Regions from separate parts of the Paenarthrobacter sp. R1 genome, predicted to be linked through region 3. Evidence: riboswitches for the same ligand, from Rfam matches in the RefSeq annotation. Region 3 holds a riboswitch; each other region holds the start of a gene.
What was found. Region 3 has a riboswitch for cyclic di-AMP ahead of QN084_RS08970 (hypothetical protein). Riboswitches for the same ligand answer to the same signal wherever they lie in the genome.
Positions count from the first base shown of each region.

Region 1: it holds a riboswitch for cyclic di-AMP, as region 3 does, so the genes downstream of both, QN084_RS01095 (NlpC/P60 family protein) here and QN084_RS08970 (hypothetical protein) in region 3, are expected to answer to the same signal.
Region 2: it holds a riboswitch for cyclic di-AMP, as region 3 does, so the genes downstream of both, QN084_RS13695 (NlpC/P60 family protein) here and QN084_RS08970 (hypothetical protein) in region 3, are expected to answer to the same signal.
Region 4: it holds a riboswitch for cyclic di-AMP, as region 3 does, so the genes downstream of both, QN084_RS13255 (M23 family metallopeptidase) here and QN084_RS08970 (hypothetical protein) in region 3, are expected to answer to the same signal.

Region 1 is NZ_CP127115.1:227,147-231,872, forward strand. Features, by position in the region: gene QN084_RS01090 (heavy metal translocating P-type ATPase) at 1-1,526, shown strand, start outside; gene QN084_RS01095 (NlpC/P60 family protein) at 1,604-2,371, opposite strand; cyclic di-AMP (ydaO/yuaA leader) riboswitch at 2,375-2,572, opposite strand; gene QN084_RS01100 (heavy-metal-associated domain-containing protein) at 2,812-3,129, shown strand; gene QN084_RS01105 (hypothetical protein) at 3,404-3,874, shown strand; gene QN084_RS01110 (DUF305 domain-containing protein) at 4,020-4,661, shown strand.
Region 2 is NZ_CP127115.1:2,807,982-2,812,707, forward strand. Features, by position in the region: gene hutG (formimidoylglutamase) at 1-125, opposite strand, end outside; gene QN084_RS13685 (NCS2 family permease) at 201-1,643, opposite strand; gene QN084_RS13690 (copper resistance CopC family protein) at 1,757-2,395, shown strand; cyclic di-AMP (ydaO/yuaA leader) riboswitch at 2,575-2,737, shown strand; gene QN084_RS13695 (NlpC/P60 family protein) at 2,741-3,526, shown strand; gene QN084_RS13700 (FAD-dependent monooxygenase) at 3,673-4,281, opposite strand; gene QN084_RS13705 (universal stress protein) at 4,706-4,726, shown strand, end outside.
Region 3 is NZ_CP127115.1:1,851,874-1,856,599, forward strand. Features, by position in the region: gene QN084_RS08945 (helix-turn-helix domain-containing protein) at 1-193, shown strand, start outside; gene QN084_RS08950 (hypothetical protein) at 274-516, shown strand; gene QN084_RS08955 (alpha/beta fold hydrolase) at 535-1,329, shown strand; gene QN084_RS08960 (DUF6480 family protein) at 1,446-1,688, shown strand; gene QN084_RS08965 (ATP-dependent DNA ligase) at 1,696-2,763, opposite strand; cyclic di-AMP (ydaO/yuaA leader) riboswitch at 2,979-3,128, shown strand; gene QN084_RS08970 (hypothetical protein) at 3,131-4,414, shown strand; gene QN084_RS08975 (AEC family transporter) at 4,669-4,726, opposite strand, start outside.
Region 4 is NZ_CP127115.1:2,721,674-2,726,399, reverse strand. Features, by position in the region: gene QN084_RS13265 (vitamin K epoxide reductase family protein) at 1-306, shown strand, start outside; gene QN084_RS13260 (TrkH family potassium uptake protein) at 465-1,895, shown strand; gene QN084_RS13255 (M23 family metallopeptidase) at 1,933-2,640, opposite strand; cyclic di-AMP (ydaO/yuaA leader) riboswitch at 2,764-2,937, opposite strand; gene QN084_RS13250 (SURF1 family cytochrome oxidase biogenesis protein) at 3,370-4,227, opposite strand; gene resB (cytochrome c biogenesis protein ResB) at 4,217-4,726, opposite strand, start outside.

The DNA of each region.
Region 1 (4,726 bases), 1.6 Mb from region 3:
AGGCTACGGTCCTCCGGGACGGCGTCGAGTCCCGGATTCCGGCGGACCGTCTCGAGCCCGGTGACGTGTTCGTCGTCCGCCCCGGCGAGAAAATACCCACCGATGGTTTCGTTGTCGAAGGCCAAAGTGTGGTGGATACATCCCTGATCACCGGAGAATCATTGCCGGTCGATGTAGGTGTTGATGACACCGTGATCGGCGCAACGATCAATGCCAACGGGCGGTTGCTGGTCAAGGCAACCCGGGTGGGCAGTGAAACGACTCTCGCGCAGATGGGGCGGCTGGTAAGCCAGGCCCAGAGCGGAAAGGCCCCGATTGCCCGGCTGGCGGACCGGATCAGCTCTGTTTTTGTCCCCGTCGTGCTGGTTCTCGCCGCAGTGACCTTCGGCGCATGGTTCTTTTCCACTACTGATCTGCAGCACTCCTTTACTGCTGCGGTGGCGGTTCTGGTGATTGCGTGCCCCTGCGCGTTAGGGCTGGCCACGCCGACCGCATTGCTCACGGGGACCGGCCGTGGCGCTCAGTTGGGCATACTCATTAAGAGCCCACAGGTCCTGGAAGACACTCGGACCGTAGACACCATCGTGCTGGATAAGACCGGCACCGTAACCACAGGCCAGCTCTCCGTTTCCGGAGTGCACTCCTTTACTTCGGCCACCGAAGAAGAGATCCTTTCCTTGGCCGGAGCAGTCGAGGTTGCCAGCGAACACCCCATTGCTCATGCCATCGCACGCGCAGCGACTGAGAAGGCGCCTCTGCTGCCTGTCGCAGGGTTTTACAGTGCACCCGGCGGGGGCGTCCGAGGAACCGTCAACGGCCGGTCGGTCGTTGCCGGCCGGGCGGCCTGGCTGGTGGAGAACGGTATTAACCCGGCGCCGGACCACTACGAAGCTCTGTCCGCCCAGGAGCAGTCCGGAGCGACTGTCATCTGGGTCGGCGTAGACGGGGAGCCAACAGGCCTCATTGCGCTGAAGGACACCCTCAAGCCCGGCTCTGCCGCCGCGATCGCGCAACTCAAGGAGCTGGGACTTAGGCCGATACTGCTGACCGGCGACAACGCCTCGGCTGCCTCGGCAGTGGCAGCGCAAGTGGGCATCCCCGCAGAAGACGTGCTCGCCGGCGTGCTTCCCGAAGGCAAGGTTGAGGCTATCCGCGGGCTGCAGGCCAGCGGGGCCACTGTTGCCATGGCCGGGGACGGGGTGAATGATGCGGCGGCGCTGGCCCAGGCCGACCTTGGCATTGCCATGGGCAGCGGGACGGATGTCGCCATCGCTGCCGCGGATCTTACGGTCATGGGAAGTGACCTGGGCCAGGTCGCGCAGGCCATCAAACTGTCCCGTCGAACCTTGGGGACGATCAAGACCAACCTGTTTTGGGCATTTTTCTACAATGCCGTCGGCATCCCGGTCGCCGCCCTGGGGCTGCTCAACCCGATGATTGCGGGGGCCGCGATGGCAGCCAGTTCAGTTCTGGTGGTCTGCAACTCACTGCGGCTGCGCCGTTTCGGGCGGCGTCACAAGGTGTAGTCCCCGGTGTCAGCAAGGGATGCTGAAGGCCTGTGAGTCACCGCCCCAAGGCAGTGACTCACAGGCCCCTCAGCGCTTTACTTGCCGGCCCGGACGAAGGTGACGGCGCCCTTGGAGGTCATCCAGGTCAGCGGGTGGACGGCGGTTTCGTTCTTGCCGTTCAGGCCGGAGCTGAGGACCTGGCCGTTGCCAACATAAATTCCCACGTGCCCGGGTTGCATCACCATGTCGCCGGGCTGGGGATCGGCAACAACGGTGCCGTAGTTCATGAACTGCATCGGGCCGAGGTCTCCGACCGGGATCCCTGCAGCGTTGAGTGCGTTTTCCACCAGCCGTGTGCAGTCCTGGATCATGCCGATCTGGGCATAGGCGGAGGAAACCATGATGGCGTTGACGCCGCCGGCGGCCGGCGCCCCAACAGGAGCCGCTGCAGGCGTGACGGTGATCTGCGCCTTAGCCTTAGCAGGTGCAGCCGGCGCGGTGACGGCAGGGGCTGCAGGCGCCTCAGCGACGACTGGCTTGGCTACTGCTACGACGGGCGCAGGCGTGGTCTCCACGGCAGGACGCTCGAAGGAGATTTGGACTGTGGCGTCCGCGCTGAGGGGAGTCTGTACCTGGCTGGTGAGTTCCAGGTTCGAGGTCGGCTCCGCATCGCGCTGAGTCGGGGCCGCGGCTGCCTGCTCGGCGATACCGCTGGTCAGGACAAGGCCGGACGCTGCCGCGATGACAGCGGCCTGGCGGCCCACACCGCCGGCGTTTGCAGCGACGGATTTGGACAGTACCGCGAGGGCGCTGGTCTGGACAGGGACCGCACGGCGGCGGCCGTGAGCTTTGCGAATGGGCATGAAAGGGCCTCTCCCACTGCCTGCGAGGTTAGCTGTCGGATTCGGATGGGAGACACCCGGCCGGGCCGGTACGCAAAACGCACCAGACACGGCTTCACCCCAAGACCCGCTTTAAGCAGGCCGTTGTTGGGTTCCCCGTCTCTGCCGGACGAAAGTTGCGAACGGATCCCGGGCAGCGGCAGAGTTAGGCAATCGACTCGGGAGTGCCGCATTCGGCGAAACCGGCACGGCTTAGACCGTAGTTCACACAAGCAGCATTTGTCACATTTGAATAACGGCGAGTCCGACGTCACACGTGTCCCATTTGTTGGAGATACCCCCCAGGGGTAAGCTATGGGTGTTGTCCGTGAAGTGGTATGTCCCGGCAGTGCACCGCACCGCCTCTCACAGCCGTTCAACCCCAGCGCCCATTACTCCTTCGTCAAGGAATGGAAACTGACATGTGTGGAACCGAAAACCGTACCCAGCTGCCGCTGGCCTCCTCCGCATCGGGGTGCAGCTGCTGCTCGACCGAAGCCTCCTCTGAGCCCACCACAGCCGCAGGCACCGGCGCCGTTGAATTCGCTTTGGATGGTCTGACCTGCGGGCATTGCGTGCAGACTGTTGAGAAGGCCGTCGCTGCCCTTGATGGTGTGGAATCGGCCTCCGTTGATCTCGTCCCCGGCGGCCGCTCCCGCCTGCTGGTGGGAGGCAGGGCCGATGAGGCAGCCGTGCGGGAGGCTGTCACCTCCGCTGGCTACACCCTTGCCAGCACCTAACATCCGCACTTCCACACTTCCACTGCGGACCTCCTCCCGGGGGCGTTGTGCACCCCGGGAGGAGGGCAATGGACGGGCCACCGGTCCCGCTGGCACACGGGCGGCCGGAATCCGCTCCTGAACAGGCGTCGCGGATCGCCCCGTTCATCACTAGCCGGTGGAAACAGTGAAACCAAATCCCATCCAGACGCGTTGAAAAGGCGGTAACCGGAAGGGACAACACCCCCTTGCCGGTACCCTTATGACATCGAACCTGCACGGAAAGGAGGAAGTTGTGACTACGACACCCTATGGTCGCTTCACCGCCTTCCTCCTGCGGGCAGGATTCCTGACCGCGGCCCTGGCCATCATTGCCGGCATTTTCGGCATGCACGTCATGACCGGTGCCCACCACATGGCACCAGGCCCTGGCATGACAGCGGCAGGCCCCTCCACGCTGCAGCTGCAGGCCATGCCGGCCGGCCACTCGCATGTAACGGGGACGACCACCGGCGCGGCCGCCATTGAGACTGCGGTCACCGGTGGCTCTTCTTCTACCTGCGCCCCGGCAGGTTCGTGCCCGGAAATGTCGGCCGGCGACGGTGCCTGCGTCCTGGCCCCGGGAAACACCACCCTCTCAGCCCCGATGCCGGGAACAGCCCCCTATGAGCTGCCTGCTATTGGTGCCGCCGCTGCTCTCAGCAGCACCTACTCCTACTCACCGGGCAGCCCCTCCCCCGGTGACCTCTGTATCAGCCGGACGTAAACCACTCCTCTGCGCCGAGCTCTCCACCGGCGCACCGTCCAGCCAATGACCTGCATGAAACAGCCGAGCCCGGCGCGGGTTTGCCGCTGCATGCCATCACCAAGGGCGCCCAGACGCCGCTGATACTTTTGAGGACCTGATTTTCATGAAAAAGACCCTGACAATTTCTGCTGCCGCCCTCGCCGCAGCCCTCGCTCTTGCCGGTTGCTCGGCCGGGTCGGGCTCCGGCAGTTCCGGGACCGGCAGCATGTCCGGCATGAACCACGGCAGCTCCGGGATGTCATCGGACTCCGCCCCGGCAACTTCAGCAGCAGCTATGGCTGAGTTCAATGACGCGGACACGATGTTCGCACAGATGATGATGCCGCACCATGTCCAGGCAGTAACGATGAGCGACATCATGCTCAAAAAAGCGGGCCTTCCCCCCGCTGTGACGGACCTGGCCACCAAGATCAAGGCAGCCCAAGGCCCGGAGATCGAAAAGATGACCAGCTGGCTTCAAAGCTGGGGCCAGCCCACGATGATGCCCACCGAGATGTCTTCTGCGCACAGCATGGAGGGGATGATGGGCGAGGATGACATGGCCAAACTCGAGGCCGCCCAGAGCGCCGAAGCCGCCAAACTGTTCCTGACCCAGATGATCGCCCACCACGAAGGCGCGGTCATGATGGCCAAGACTGAAACCACCAACGGCAAGAACGCGGACGCGGTCCAGCTCAGCGAGGACATCGTCAGCTCCCAGGACGCCGAGATCCAGGAAATGAAAGACCTGCTGGCCACCCTGTAGCCAGCATAAGTCCGGTGCCGGCCCCTTCCCCACCCCCCCGGGGGGCCGGCACCTCCCCTTCATTC
Region 2 (4,726 bases), 960 kb from region 3:
GCGGCGGTCCCGGCAGCGTGGGGAGCCACAGCTTGCCACCACCGGCGGTGCTCGGGGCCGTCGCCGTCGAAGCGGCCGGTCCACGCGGTGGGGGTGACGTCTACGGCGGGGGCGCTGGTTTCCATGGTTTAAGCACACCGGACCCGGACTGCCAATGCCAGCAGTTCCGGGCCCGGAGTGTCTGTAATACCGGAATGAGGTTACTTCACCCCGAGCAGTTCCTCCACGGTGCCGATGCCGAAGAACAGCAGGAATGCGGCAGCCACAGCCCACATCAAGGGGTGTACCTCGCGGGCGCGGCCCTGGAACGTGCGGATCAGGACGTAGGAGATGAAGCCTGCGCCGAGGCCGTTGGCGATCGAGTAGGTGAACGGCATGAGGGCGATGGTCAGGAACGCCGGGATGCCGACGCCCCAGTCCTGCCAGTCGATCTTGCCCACCTGCGAAACCATCATGAAGCCCACCACAACAAGGGCGGGCGCAACGGCTTCGAAGGGAACCAGGTTGATCAACGGCGTAAAGAACATGGCCACCAGGAACAGGACACCGGTGACGATCGAGGCCAGGCCGGTCCGGGCGCCTTCGCCAATGCCGGCGCCGGATTCGACGAAGATCTGGTTGGAGGACACCGAAGCTCCGCCACCCACAATCGCGCCGAGCGCATCAACCTGGAGAACGCGGTCCACATTGGGGATGTTGCCGTGCTCATCCACGGTTCCGGCCTCATTGGCCAGGCCCACCATGGTGCCCATGGCGTCGAAGAAGATGCTGAGCAGGATCACGAAGGCCAGCAGGGCGGCACCGATGAAGCCAAGGTGTTCGAAGGCGCCAAAGGGGTTGGCCTTGCCGATCAGGGAAAGGTCCGGAGCGCCCCACTCGGACACTTTGGGCGCCACGAGCGACCAGCCACGGGGGTTGATGGTGGTGCCGTCGTTGCTCGGGCCGATATGCAGGGTGAATTCAAGGATCGCAGCCAGCGCGGTGGAGACGATGATGCCGATCAGGATGGCACCGCGTACCTTGCGCACCACCAGCGCGATGGTGAGGACCAGGCCGACCGCGAACACCAGCGTCGGCCAGCCCAGGAGTTTGCCGTCCACGCCCAGGCCCAGCGGAACGGTGGTTCCGGCGGCGTCGGGGATGCGGCGCACGAAGCCGGCGTTGACCAGGCCGATCAGCGCAATGAAGAGACCGATGCCCACCACGATCGCGGTCTTGAGCGCCTCGGGGACGGCCTTGAAGACGGCGGTCCGGAACCCGGTGAGGACAAGGATCAGCATGGTCAGGCCGGAGAGGACCACCAGGCCCATCATGTCCGGCCATGTCAGGCCCGGGTGCGAGGCGACGGTGACGGCCACGAACGCGTTGACGCCCAGACCTGTGGCTACGGCAAAGGGATGCTTGGCCCAAGCACCCATGAGGATGGTCAGGATGCCTGCCACGAAGGCCGTGGTGGCGGCGACGGCCGTGAAGCCCAGCGATGCCCCGCTCGAGTCAGCCCCCGACAGGATGAGGGGGTTCAGGACCACGATGTAGCTCATGGCAAAGAAGGTCGCGAAGCCGCCACGGATTTCCCGCGAATACGTGGATCCACGTTCGGAGATCTTGAAGTAGCGGTCGATTGCAGAACCCTGTTTAAGCATGGATGTCTCCGGGGATCGTGTGAGTGTGCTCTCAAATCCTATGCCCGCCCGTGCGGGGAGGCCTGACGATTCGCCTAGTCTGTAAGGAAGCCAACATTAGGAGAAACCGCCCCATGCGCACCATCCGCCCGCTCCTGGCCGCCGTCGTTGCTGCCCTCGCCTTCGCCTCGGCGCTGCTTTTCGGCGCCGCCCCGGCATCGGCGCACGACGCCGCAGAATCCACGAGTCCGGCCAGCGGAGCCACGGTTGCGGAAGTTCCGGCATCGGTCTCCGTCACGTTCAATAACCGGCCGCTGGCTATTGGTTCGGGCATGTCGGTGACCGCGGGCGGGGAGAACTGGGCGGACGGCGCCGTGCAAATCATCGACAACCAGGCGGTCCAAAAACTGCGCCCCGGCGCTCCGGCGGGCCAGTACACGGTGGTTTGGCGCGTCGTCAGCTCCGATTCGCACCCCATCGAGGGCACCTTTACGTTCACGGCAACAGCAGGAAGCACGACGTCGGAGGGGGCCACCGCGGGAGCCTCGCCGTCCGCGTCGGGCCAGGCAGGTTCGGGCACTGTTCCGAGCGCAGGAACTGCGGCCCCCGGAACCCCCGTCAGCGAACCCGCTCCGGACGCCTCCCAGCCGTTCCCGTGGAGCATCGTGGCGTTTGCTGCATTAGCTGTTGCGCTCGTTATTTTCCTGGCCGTTACAGCCCGTCGGAAATTGGCTGCCTCCAATGATGCCGAGGGCGATAAATCCGCGGAATGACGGGGTTTTCTACATACCTGCGAAAATCTCGAAACGGTTACTGCGACACGCTCGACGCCCACTTCTCGTTACTTAAATGTGACTTTGCCGTGATCATCGCGTACGGTAGTACCTGTGCCCGATCCGCATTCGGCGCACTTCCGGCCTGATTGCCTAGCTCTGCCGCAGGTCGGAATCCGTTCGCAGACATACCTACGGCAGAGACGGGGAACCCATTTTAGGCCGCCAATGAGCGCGCCTTGGGGTGAAGCCACGAAGCTTCCGCTGAACAGCGGTGGATAGTGGCCGGGTGACTCCCATCCGAATCCGACAGCTAACCTCGCAGGCATCGGGAGAGGCTCTTTCATGTCTTCACGCATTCTTCGCGGCCGTCGTAAGGCGGACAGCGTACGCCCCAATCCGTTCATCTCCATCTCCAAGGCAGTTGCCAGCAACGCTTCAGGCGCTGGCCGCCAGGCAGCCGTCATCGCTGCAGCTTCGGGTCTTGTCCTGACCGGTTCCATTGCTGCGCACGCTGCCGAAACTCCGGCACAGGCTCCGGTCCAGCGGGACTCCAGCCCCGCCACGGTTGCTGAAACCGTTGCCGAAACCCCCAACAAGGTTGTCACTGCCGCAGCAACGGCCACCGTCAACTTCGAGCGTCCCGCTGTTGCTTCCGTGGCAGCACCGGTCATCGAGAAGCCGGCTCCGGTTGTTGAGGCTCCCAAGAAGGCCGCAGCCAAGGCTGCTGCTCCCGCCGCTACCGCCACGGTTGCTGCTTCCGCACCTGCCGCTGCTGCTCCCGCAGCACCTGCCCCGGCACCCGCTGTTGGCGGCGTCAGCGCAGCAATGGTTGCCTCGGCTTACGCCCAGATCGGTGTCATGCAGGACTGCACCGCCATGGTCGAAAAGGCCCTCGGCTCCGCAGGTATCCCGGTGGGCGACCTTGCACCCATGCAATTCATGAACTACGGCAAGGTTGTCAGTGATCCCCAGCCCGGTGACATGATCGTCCAGTCCGGCCACGTTGCCATCTACATCGGCAATGGCCAGGCCATCTCCGGTGGCATCAACGGTAACCAGACCGGCATCCACCCGATCAGCTGGCTGACCGCAACCGGCCCGCTCACGTACGTCCGCGCCGGCGCATAAGCTTCACGCTTCACAAAAAGGCCGGCACCCCGGAGGTTTCTCCTCCCGGGGTGCCGGTTTTTTGGTTTAAGGCTTTTGGTCTAAGGCCCCTGCTCCAAGAGCCCTGTTTCCGGGCTGCCTTGGTGCCGCTGTGGGGGTTGCCGGGCTTAGGCGATCGCGAGGCCGGGCGCTGCTGGAAGTGCCACCTTCGAAGAGATGGCCTGCCCCACCGCCTTGGCCTGGCGGAGGACTTCCTTGGGGGTTGGAGTGATGAGTTCTCCCACTCCCACCAGATGCATGCCCACCGCGCGCATGGCGGCCACAAGGTTCTGACCAACGGCAATCCCCAGCTCGGCCAGCATCTTGCGTAGCTGGCTCTGCGCGCAACGCGTCACTACAACGTGGTCGGCAAGGAGAATGCCGTGCGCCGTGTGGACGGCCCATTGACGAGGGGATGCGAGGGGAGTTTCTGCAGCCGTGAGCAGGTCCAGCCGGACCGCCTTGGTGGTGTTGCGTACATCCAGGTGGTGACTGGCCGCGTAGTTCCGCAGGTGGCGGAGGATCTGGTTCCGTTCCAGCATGGAAGCGGGATCGGCTACCTCGCAGCGTTGCAGCATGCCGGTATGCACGGAAGGACCCGTCTGTGCCAGTGGGCCGAAGCCGTCCACCACGATCGAGCCCACGCCGTAGCGGCTGAGTTCGCTGGCCACGGCGAGGCCTGAGAGTCCGGCTCCGATCACCACGGTGGTGGTTCGCTCCGTGGCGGAATCAGGCATGAGTGACACTGCGTGGTTCCTCCTTGACGTACGTGCCCAAAGGCAGGATTGGACGCTTCCGGTTCCCCCAAACGGTCGCAAATAAATGGCCGGTATGTGTTCTGGAACACTCTCCCCGGCCATTCGGTGACTCGAACACTACAGAACTTTTGGGGCGTTGGGTAGCCTTCCTGACAGCGTGTTATTACTTCTTCCCGGGGCGTCCCGGGAGGGCCTTGAAACCGAGCCCGGACCGTTATGCAGATAGCGGAAAAGCCGCCTTGATTCGCTATAAGCAAACGAGAATAGTTGGCATTGGACGAGGAAGTCCCGTGGCTTCCTCGTTCACGGACATTAGCGCACAACGTGAGGTGTAACACCCCTACGTTGAACCTCTGGCAGAATGGCCGGAACATCAAGCAGCAGGTGGAGAGGCGGGCCCCAAATGGACCAGCACGGTAGTCAC
Region 3 (4,726 bases):
AGCTGAGCTTGCCGGGATTTCGCACACCTATCTGCGGAATATGACCGACCGCGGCGAAATCCCCGTGGAGTACCGGGGAACCCATCGCCGTATCCGGCAGGCTGCCATCATGGCCTGGCTGGAAAAGCAGAAGCGCAAGGAAGCCGCCGCCAATGCGGCAGAGGAAGCCGCAGGACCTGACGACACGCCGTAGACAGGGCGTGGTGATAAGGATCAAGCAACGATCCCGGCCAAGAGGCGGAGTGCCGCAAACGCCGGGGTTACGCTTATTTGGTGGGAAATTTCAAGGGGTGGCATATCGTGGCCGGCGCGGCCGCCATGGCTGTTGCCGCACCCCTTGGCTCGGCCATGGGATTGAACTTCGTGGCCACGTTCATGTTCGCGTGCGTTGTGTTCGTCGCCGTCGCGATGTGGACGGAATCAAAGATCGCCCGACGCCGGGAAGCAGCCAACGCTGCCGACGTTCACCAGAGCGCGGATGAATCAGCCGGGTCCGACGACCCTGCGCGGGAGTAGAACCGGGTGCGAGGACGATTGACACGCCGCACGCCCCTGCGCTCGGAAAACGTCGAAGCCGGCGGGCTTAAGGGTCGCATCCTTTGGACGAACGGAACCCCGCCACCCGGCTCGCAGCCATCGCCCGGCTCCCCGGACAGCCCCGTGTACATCCTGATTCACGGCATCGGCGTCTCACACCGTTACCTTGCGCGTCTCCACGCCGTTCTTGCCGCAGGTTCACCGACGTACTCGTTCGACCTGCCGGGTTTTGCGGGCACGCCCACACCGGACCACCAAGTCACGGCCGAGGAATACGGGGCCTTCATTGCGGAGACGCTGAAAGCGAAAGGCATTACCTCCTACGTGCTGGTGGGCCACTCCATGGGCGTCCAGTTCGCCATCGAGGCTGCGCTTCATGCACCGGAGCAGGCCTCGCACGTGGTTCTGATGGGTCCCGTGGTGGATTCGAAGCACAAGAACGTACGGCGGCAATCGCTGGCCCTCTTCCTGGATGGGCTCCTACGCGAAAGTCCGTCATCCAACTGGATCGTCGTCTCCGACTACTTCCTGTGCGGCCCCCGCTGGTACCTCACCGAGCTGCCCGTGATGATGGAGTACCCCACCGAGAAACGACTGGGCCTTGTTGGGAGCCCCGTGCTGATCCTGCGCGGCAGCCGCGACCACGTGGCAGGACCCGAATGGTCGCTGCGGCTCTCCCGAGCTGTTCCCCAAGGCAGGCTGGTGGAGATTCCGGGAGTGGGACACGTGGCCCAGCACATGAGGCCGAAGGCCGTTGCGGACGCCATCCGGAGCTTCGTCGCCGCAACGTAGGACCGTAGGCAGGCATAGCCTCACGACGGCGGCACGCCCCTTGTTGCGTTGGACGGGACACGGTTAGGCTGGCAGGGCAAGCCAAATAGTAAGTTTGCTTAGAAAGGGGTTTGACCATGACAAGCTATGACCCGGAAGACGATCCGCAGACCTTCGGAGTGTCCGGCGCGGCCGAGCCCGACAGCATCCACGAGGACCCGGACATGCGGCAGGACGAAGACCGCGATCCCGCCGCATCAGCGAACCCGGATCCGGACAACGGCAACGTCACAGGGCTTGAACCCGGCGGCGGAGTACCCCCGGGAGAAACGCCTCCAGCGGAAGACAGCATGAGCATGGACCAAGGGCACGAGGAATAGAACTCCCCTACTTCAGCTTGAGGATCTCGCCGAGGTTATAGTCGGCCGGCTCCTCCAGCTGTGAGTACGTGCAGCTTTCAGGAGTCCGGTCCGGCCGCCACCTGCGGAATTGCGTGGTGTGCCGGAACCGGTCTCCTTCCATGTAGTCGTACGCCACTTCGATCACCAGCTCGGGCCGCAGAGGAACAAAAGAAAAGTCCCTGCCGGCACTCCAGCGGCTTTGGGCCCCCGGCATCCTCGAACCAACCGCTGCTCCGGTTTCCTGGCTGGCCCACTCTCCCCAGGGATGGTCCGCGATCTCCACTTGGTACGGCTCCAACTCGGCCACCATCGCCTTCCGCTTCGCCATGGGGAAGGCGGCCACCACTCCAACGTGGTGGAGTTTGCCGGAATCGTCATAGAGCCCCAGCAGCATCGACCCCACGACGTCCGCCGTCTTGTGCCAACGGAAACCGGCCACCACGCAGTCCGCCGTCCGTTCATGCTTGGTCTTGAACATCACCCGCTTGTTCGGCTGGTAGGTGCCATCAAGCGGTTTGGACAGCACGCCGTCGAGCCCTGCTCCCTCAAGCTGCACGAACCATTCCTGTGCCCTCTCGAGGTCGGTGACCGCAGGCGTCACGTACACGGGCGGCTCGGCATCGGCGAGCGCCTTTTCCAGCGCAGCACGGCGCTCGGAGAACGGCCGGGCAGTGAGGTCTTCGTCGCCGAGGGCCAGGAGGTCGAACCCGACGAAGGAGGACGGCGTCTTCTCTGCAAGCATCCGGACGCGGCTGTCGGCGGGGTGGATGCGCTGCTGAAGTCCTTCGAAGTCGAGCCGGTTGCCGGAAATAAGGATGATCTCGCCATCCACCACGCATTTCTCCGGCAGGTTCTTCTTCAACGCCTCCACCAGCTCAGGGAAGTACCGGGTCATGGGTTTCTCGTTCCGGCTGCCCAGGATGACGTCATCCCCGTCCCTGAAGACGATGGTCCGGAACCCGTCCCATTTGGGTTCGTAGTGCCCAACCTCGGGAATGTTGGGCACGGATTTGGCGAGCATGGGCGAAACGGGTGGCATCACGGGTAGGTCCATAGCTCATGTCTACCGGCCGGTAGACGCCGAAAGCTAGTGCTCACCAGGGATATGTGGACGGTGCGTGGCGCGTCCGTCCGTCAGCGCGGGCGCTGCCGGCCCTCATGTACCGTCCGTTACATTAATGTGACTTTACTTCCCTGCTGCTGTAACTTCGTAGGGCGACCCGTATCTCCGCTGGGCCGCTTCCGGGCTGACGCCGAGCTCTGCCGCATCCCGGAATCCCGCCAGACCCGCGGCAGAGACGGGGGACCCAGAGTTCCCGGGCCTGTTCCCCGCAGGCCCTTGGGGTGAAGCCGCCACGTGCGGCCGGACGGCCTCGTCCGAACCCGACAGCTAACCTCGCAGGCGTTGAGAGGCAAACACCATGTCCCCAACCATGGATCAGCCGCGCCGTGCCCAAGGGGACGGCCAGCCCACCAAGCCAACCGGACGCCGTCGGGCCCAGCCCAGCGGTCCGGCCACCGAAATGGAAAGCACGAGGGCGGCACCCGCCACCGCAACCGACCCCGCCGCAGCGCCCATGACACGAGCACAGCGCCGGGCGATGGAACGCGAGCGCGCGGCCCAGGCAGTCGTGGCTCCGGAAGCTGCACCGAGTGCAGAGTCCGGCTCCGAATCCCCCACCGAAGAGCCGCGCACCGAAGCCATCCCGGTAGTTGCCGCTCCTCCGCGCTCGGAGTCCACTACGCCCGGACCGCCCACGGCCGCCATCCCCGTGGTGAAGGCCACGCCGGCGGAGCCTGCCACTGAGGCCGAGCCCGCGACTGCCGCTATTCCGGTGGTTTCGGCGCACGTTGCCGCCGAGGCCGGGACCGCCCAGCCCAAGACGCCGGCCCGGATCGCCGCTGACGCTACAGCCGCCGCCGGACTGGCCAGTCGCAAGACCGCCCGGGGCCAGCACGACGGCGCACGCCCTGCGGCAGGACGAGCCGCTGCAGGACGCAATGCTGCGAAGTCGGCCTTTGGTTCCTTTGCTTCCTCATCCTTCACCAAGGAACCCCACGCCGTCCTGACCAAGGCAGCGTCCGTGAAGACCATGAGCCAGCGCATGGCGGTGGTCGCCGGAGCACTGGGCCTGGTCCTCACGGTGGGAACGGTAAGCCAAGCCATGGACCTGCCGATCTTCGGCCAGGACACCCAAAACCAGGCCAGCGGCGCTAACAATTCCGGCGAAGGCCGGGCAACGGGCTCGGCCACTCCTGGCCCGACGCCGTCCTACTCCACCGCGTCCTCGACGTCGGCCGCTACGACGGATACCGGGCAGTCCGCAGTCGAAGCAGCCTCTCCGGCAGCGGCAGCACCGCCGTCGTCCACTCCGACGCCGCAGGTTTCGTTGGCCGAGCCCAAGTGGGTTCCGTCCAACGCCCCTTCGGCCGTGGTTCCGGTACCGGGCGTGACGTCGCCCGTTCCGAGTCAGCCGGCACCGCCGTCGGACAACATCACGGCGCCTTCGCCCAGCACGACGCCTTCAACGACGACGACGCCAACCACCACCCCAACGCCCACGCCGACGACGACGCAGACTTCCAAGCCGCGGCCCAGCGACTCCCCGAAGCCGGGCTCCGCCCCTAAGTCCAGCGCACCGACGGAGGCTCTGAGCTTGGACGTGGACGGCCTGCTCGACGCAGCCAAGGGGGTCCTCAAGTGAGCACCCGCATGCCCCGCACCACTACCCACATCGGCTGGCACGGCCGGTACTGCTGCAGCAGCCGGACGGCCACTTTCCGCCATCGGATGGGCCGCTGGAGCCACCAGCGGTTGCGCCGTTTCTGACGGGCGCCGCAAAAAAGCCAAGAAGGCAGGGACCCGGCAAGGGTTCCTGCCTTCTGTTCTGCCACCTGACTGTTCTGCCACCTGACTGTTCTGCCACCCGGCTCTTCCGCCCCCGGGTCACGTGATTCGCTACCCCAAGAGCCAGGCGACCACCAGCAAGGCCCCCACGCAGAGCAGTGTGGTCAGG
Region 4 (4,726 bases), 870 kb from region 3:
TACTGGGCAGGGCTCCAGGCCGGCGTCACCCTTGGTTTTGCCTTTGTCGTGTGGCTATGGTCGCAGGCCCTGTACTCGATCCACATCCTCTGCCCCTTCTGCATGATCGTCTGGGCAGCAATGATTCCCCTCTTCGTCTGGGTCACGGCCCGAAACCTCACCCACGGAATCATCAAGGTCCCCGCACGGGCCGCGCGGATTGTGGGCGAGTCCGGCTGGATCATCACTGCCCTGCTCTACGTGGCCGTGGCCGCGACCATCTTCTTTGCGTTCCTTCACGTGTTCATTGGCACCTCCGGTTTCTAAAAAGGGCCCCCGGAGCGCGGCCTAAGTCCTGCTGCCGCAAGGATGGCTCGCTCCGCGGGCGGCCCGACGTGCCGGACGTGGAACCTCTGACGTGCACCAGAGCCGCGTCAACGGGCCCCGCCCCAAACCTTCATCGCCCCGCCAATCGAGGAATGCCCATGGCCCGGAACCAGCCAAAGCCCAGGACCGCCAACCGGAGGCCCGGCCCACCGGACCGCGAGGGAGCGGGGATCCTAACCGGCCTGCGCGACCTCATCGACAACATCGCCAACAGCTCCCCTGCCCGGTTGGCTTTCAGCGCCTTCGTGGTGGTGATTCTGCTCTTCACCGGCCTGCTGTCCTTGCCGGCGTCCTCCGCCACCGGTGAGCAAACACCCCTCCATCAGGCCATGTTCACGGCCGTCTCCAGCGTCTGCGTCACCGGACTGACAGTAGTATCCACCGCCACGCACTGGTCCTTCTTCGGGCAGCTGGTCATCCTGGTGGGCATTTTCGTCGGGGGTTTGGGCACGCTGACGCTCGCGTCCCTGTTGGCCCTCATGGTCAGCAAGCGCCTGGGCGTGCGCGGCAAGCTCATCGCCCAGGAAGCCATGAACAACGCCGGAAGGTTCGGTGAAGTCGGTACGCTCCTGCGGATCGTCATCGTGACCTCGGTCGTCATCGAAGCGGGGCTGGCCATCGCCCTGATCCCCCGCTTCGTGGTCCTGGGCGAGCCGTTCTGGCAAGCCGTGTGGCACGGCGTCTTCTACTCCATCTCAGCTTTCAACAACGCAGGGTTCACACCCCATTCGGACGGGATCGTCCCTTACGAAACCGACCTGTGGATCTTGGTCCCGCTGATGCTGGGCGTTTTCCTCGGCAGCCTGGGCTTCCCGGTAGTCATGGTCCTCCGGCAGAACGGGCTGAACTGGAAGAAGTGGAACCTCCACACCAAGCTAACCATCCAGGTCTCCCTCATCCTGCTCGCGGCAGGTACGGTCCTGTGGGCAGTCATGGAGTGGGACAACGTTCGGACCATCGGTACCTTGGAGGCCGGCGAGAAGGTCATCCATTCGCTCTTTGCCTCTGTCATGACACGCTCGGGCGGTTTCAACTTGGTGGATCAGAACCAGATGGAATCCACCACGATGCTCCTCACCGACGCGCTCATGTTCGCCGGCGGCGGGTCGGCCTCCACAGCCGGCGGCATCAAGGTGACCACCATCGCCGTCATGTTCCTGGCCATAGTGGCCGAAGCCCGCGGCGATGCCGACGTGAAGGTCTATGGCCGCACCATTCCCCAGGGCACCATGCGGGTGGCGATCTCCGTGATCGTCGCAGGAGCCACCATTGTGTCCGTCGCCGCCTTTCTGCTCCTGCAGATCAGCGGGGCCTCCCTTGACCGGGTACTGTTCGAGACGATCTCGGCCTTTGCCACCGTGGGACTGAGCACCAACCTCAGTGCCGAACTGCCGCCAATCGGGGTGTACGTATTATCGGCTCTGATGTTCGCAGGGCGCGTTGGCACCGTCACCCTGGCCGCTGCACTGGCCCTGCGCCAACGCAGCCAGCTGTACCACTACCCCGAAGAGCGACCGATCATTGGCTGACCCCGCCCCTGGAGGGTGGGAGGTGCCACCATCCGGGTCAGATCCAGCCTTGCGGATTTACCGTCTGACCGTTCAGGAGTACTTCGAAATGCAGGTGGCAGCCGGTGGAGGCTCCGGTGGTCCCGGCCGCTGCAAGCCGCTGGCCGGCGGTCACGGTCGCCCCGACAGCGGTTTCGATGGACGCCAAGTGGTTATAAGTACTCTTCAGGCCGTTACCGTGGTCCACCACAATCCTGTTTCCGCCTCCATAAGCGGACCAACCGGCCTCCACGACCGTTCCAGCGCCCGCAGCGAATACTGCGGTCTGACACGCTGCCACGAGGTCAAGACCGGTATGGAGCTCCCCGGAGCCGCTGATCGGGCTGGAGCGGATACCGAACGGCGAAGCGACCGACATGCTGGCCAGCGGCGCGCCGAGCCGGGCAGAGGAAGCAACGGGTGCGGCAGCGACAGCCTTCGGCGCTGCCGTGCCCGCGGCGGCAACCTGGGCCTTGGCCGGCGCGGGCACCGGCGCCTGCTCGGTGGTGACAGCCGGCCGTTCATAGCTGATGGACGCCCCGGCAGAGGCCTGAACCGGTGCAATGGAAGCTTTTGTCGCTGCGGCTTGCACGGCCGGACCGGTTCCGGTGGGGGCTGGGCCGGCGTGGGCTGCGGTGAGTGAGGCCGTCAGGATCGCGGCGACGCTCAGCGTGGCGGCAGCGGTGACCTGTTTGCGCCGACTCCCGCCCGGCCCGGCAGCCGGCACCGCCCGGTGCTGCTGCGTAGTCCGGGAAGTCCTAGTCCGGGATGTCGTCGGGGCAGCCGCGCGGGGGAAGGGACCTGAGGTTGGTTTTCGGCGCCGGCCATGGGGGGATGAGGAAGTCAAAGGGGATCCTTTCGTTCGCCTGCGAAGTTAGCTGTCGGGTTCGAGCCAAGGAAAATGCCCGGCCGCTGACCCGGTGGCCATCTGACCACCGGCGTCGCGGCTTCACCCCAAGGCAGGCTGGCTGCCGATTGTGGGTCCTCCACCCCCGCCGTGAAAAGGGATAGTCGTTTGATGCTGCCGGCGGGGCTGAGCGTACGGCATCAAGGGTTTTAGTACAGAAAAACCTGAACTAATAGTAGCTACAAAGCGTCATCGTTACAATTTCGTGACACGGCGTTGGGCGGCACCGGGGGCTTGAACCCGGCGGGGTGCTGCTTCCGGCAGTCCTGAACACAGCAACATCTGGGCAGTCCTCAGATGTGCAGCCAATGGTGTCAACGAACCCCGCCTCGGGATGGTTCCGGTACTGGGGCCTGCCACCACGGAGCCCTTGTGATTGAGGTCCCGGTGCCGCGGAGCACGTCGGGACCAGCTGAAGGATCCTGGTGTTCTCGCACGAGTACGCGGTTCGTTTCTGCGGAAGAGGGTAGAACCGGACAACCACGCCCAGGGGCCTGTCGGTGTGACAGCCTGGATGTCACTGTCGACCGGTCCAGGGCGCGGGGGGGGTTAGAGCCCCATGGAGTCCAGAAGGGCGTCTTCTTCTTCGGAGCCGGAGCGCCTGGGCCGGGAGGGAGCCCGGGGCTGCTGAACGGCTTCAGCCGGGTCCGCCGTGTTCTCCGGCATGTCGGATTCCTCGCGCCCGATCCGGGCCTGTTGCCGTGCCATGTATCCGAAGCCGACGAACGCCAGAACTCCAAAGGTGATCCACTGCAGGGCATAGGACAGGTTCGACCCTTCCTTGACGGCGGGTGCGGCGAGTGGCTGGGGGGCCACGGACGGTGGTGGAGACTCCGAGGTCATCACCCCGTAGCTGCCCGTCATGAGCGGGTAATCCAGTTGCCTCCCGTAATGGGACAGGTCGATGCTGGCCAGTTGGCCCTCGGGCGCGTCACGGCCGAGATCAGGTTCGGACGGCTTGATCCGGATGACCGCTGCAACCTCACCGGTCGGTGGGCCGGGCACCGCGTCGGGGTATCCGGGCCGGTCATTGCCTATCGGCAGCCATCCTCTGTTGATCGCGATCGTCTCACCGGAGCTCAACCGGAACGGGACCAGAACCTCGTATCCGGCGGCGGAATTGTTGGGCCGGTTCCTGACGATTCTCTGGTCCTGCGCAAGGTACCAGCCCGTCACCGATACAGTCGTCCACTTCGCCTCAGGGTCGGCAACGGCGAAGTATGTACTGGCGTCCTTGAACGGCACGGGGGGTTTGTCATAGTTCTCCTGGACCCTGCGGATCTCGGTCACGGCCTGATTCCGACGCTCCATCTGCCAGTTCCCGAGTCCAATGCACGCGGCGGCGAACAGTGCTGCCATCATCAGGAAACCGGCCCAACGCCAGGACAGCAGGAACCTATACGCCACCGGGGTCCTCCTGGATCTGCCACTGCCCGACCAGCAGTGCGCGGATGGCCGCCGCTTCGGCGGCCAGGCGGTGGTCCTCGCCGCGGGCCAGCAGACCGTATTCGACCATGGTTCGTCCGTCCTCGTGGGTGCCGGCGCGGACCCAGACCCTGCGGCGGTTCACGTACAGCGAGGCCAGCAGGCCAGCGACGGCCATCAACGAGAAGATCAGAACGCCGGTCTGTCCGGGGGTGCTGCGGATGTCCACGCCAATGTAGCGTTTGAGGCCATCGAAGCTGATGCTTCCCTTGCCCTCGGGCAGCGTGTATGTGCCACCGGGAGCCAGTGTGATGCCCTTGGCGGGCAGTTCCCGGCCGTTGAGCTGGGTCAATCCCTTCACATCCAGGTTGTAGACATTCTGCGGCGCGCCGGTGTCCAGGCCCAGATCCCCATAGTAGGAGTTCAGGTTCAGTTGGGGGTTCAGCGGGTCCGGGTCGAAGCTGTAGGCGACCCCTTCATC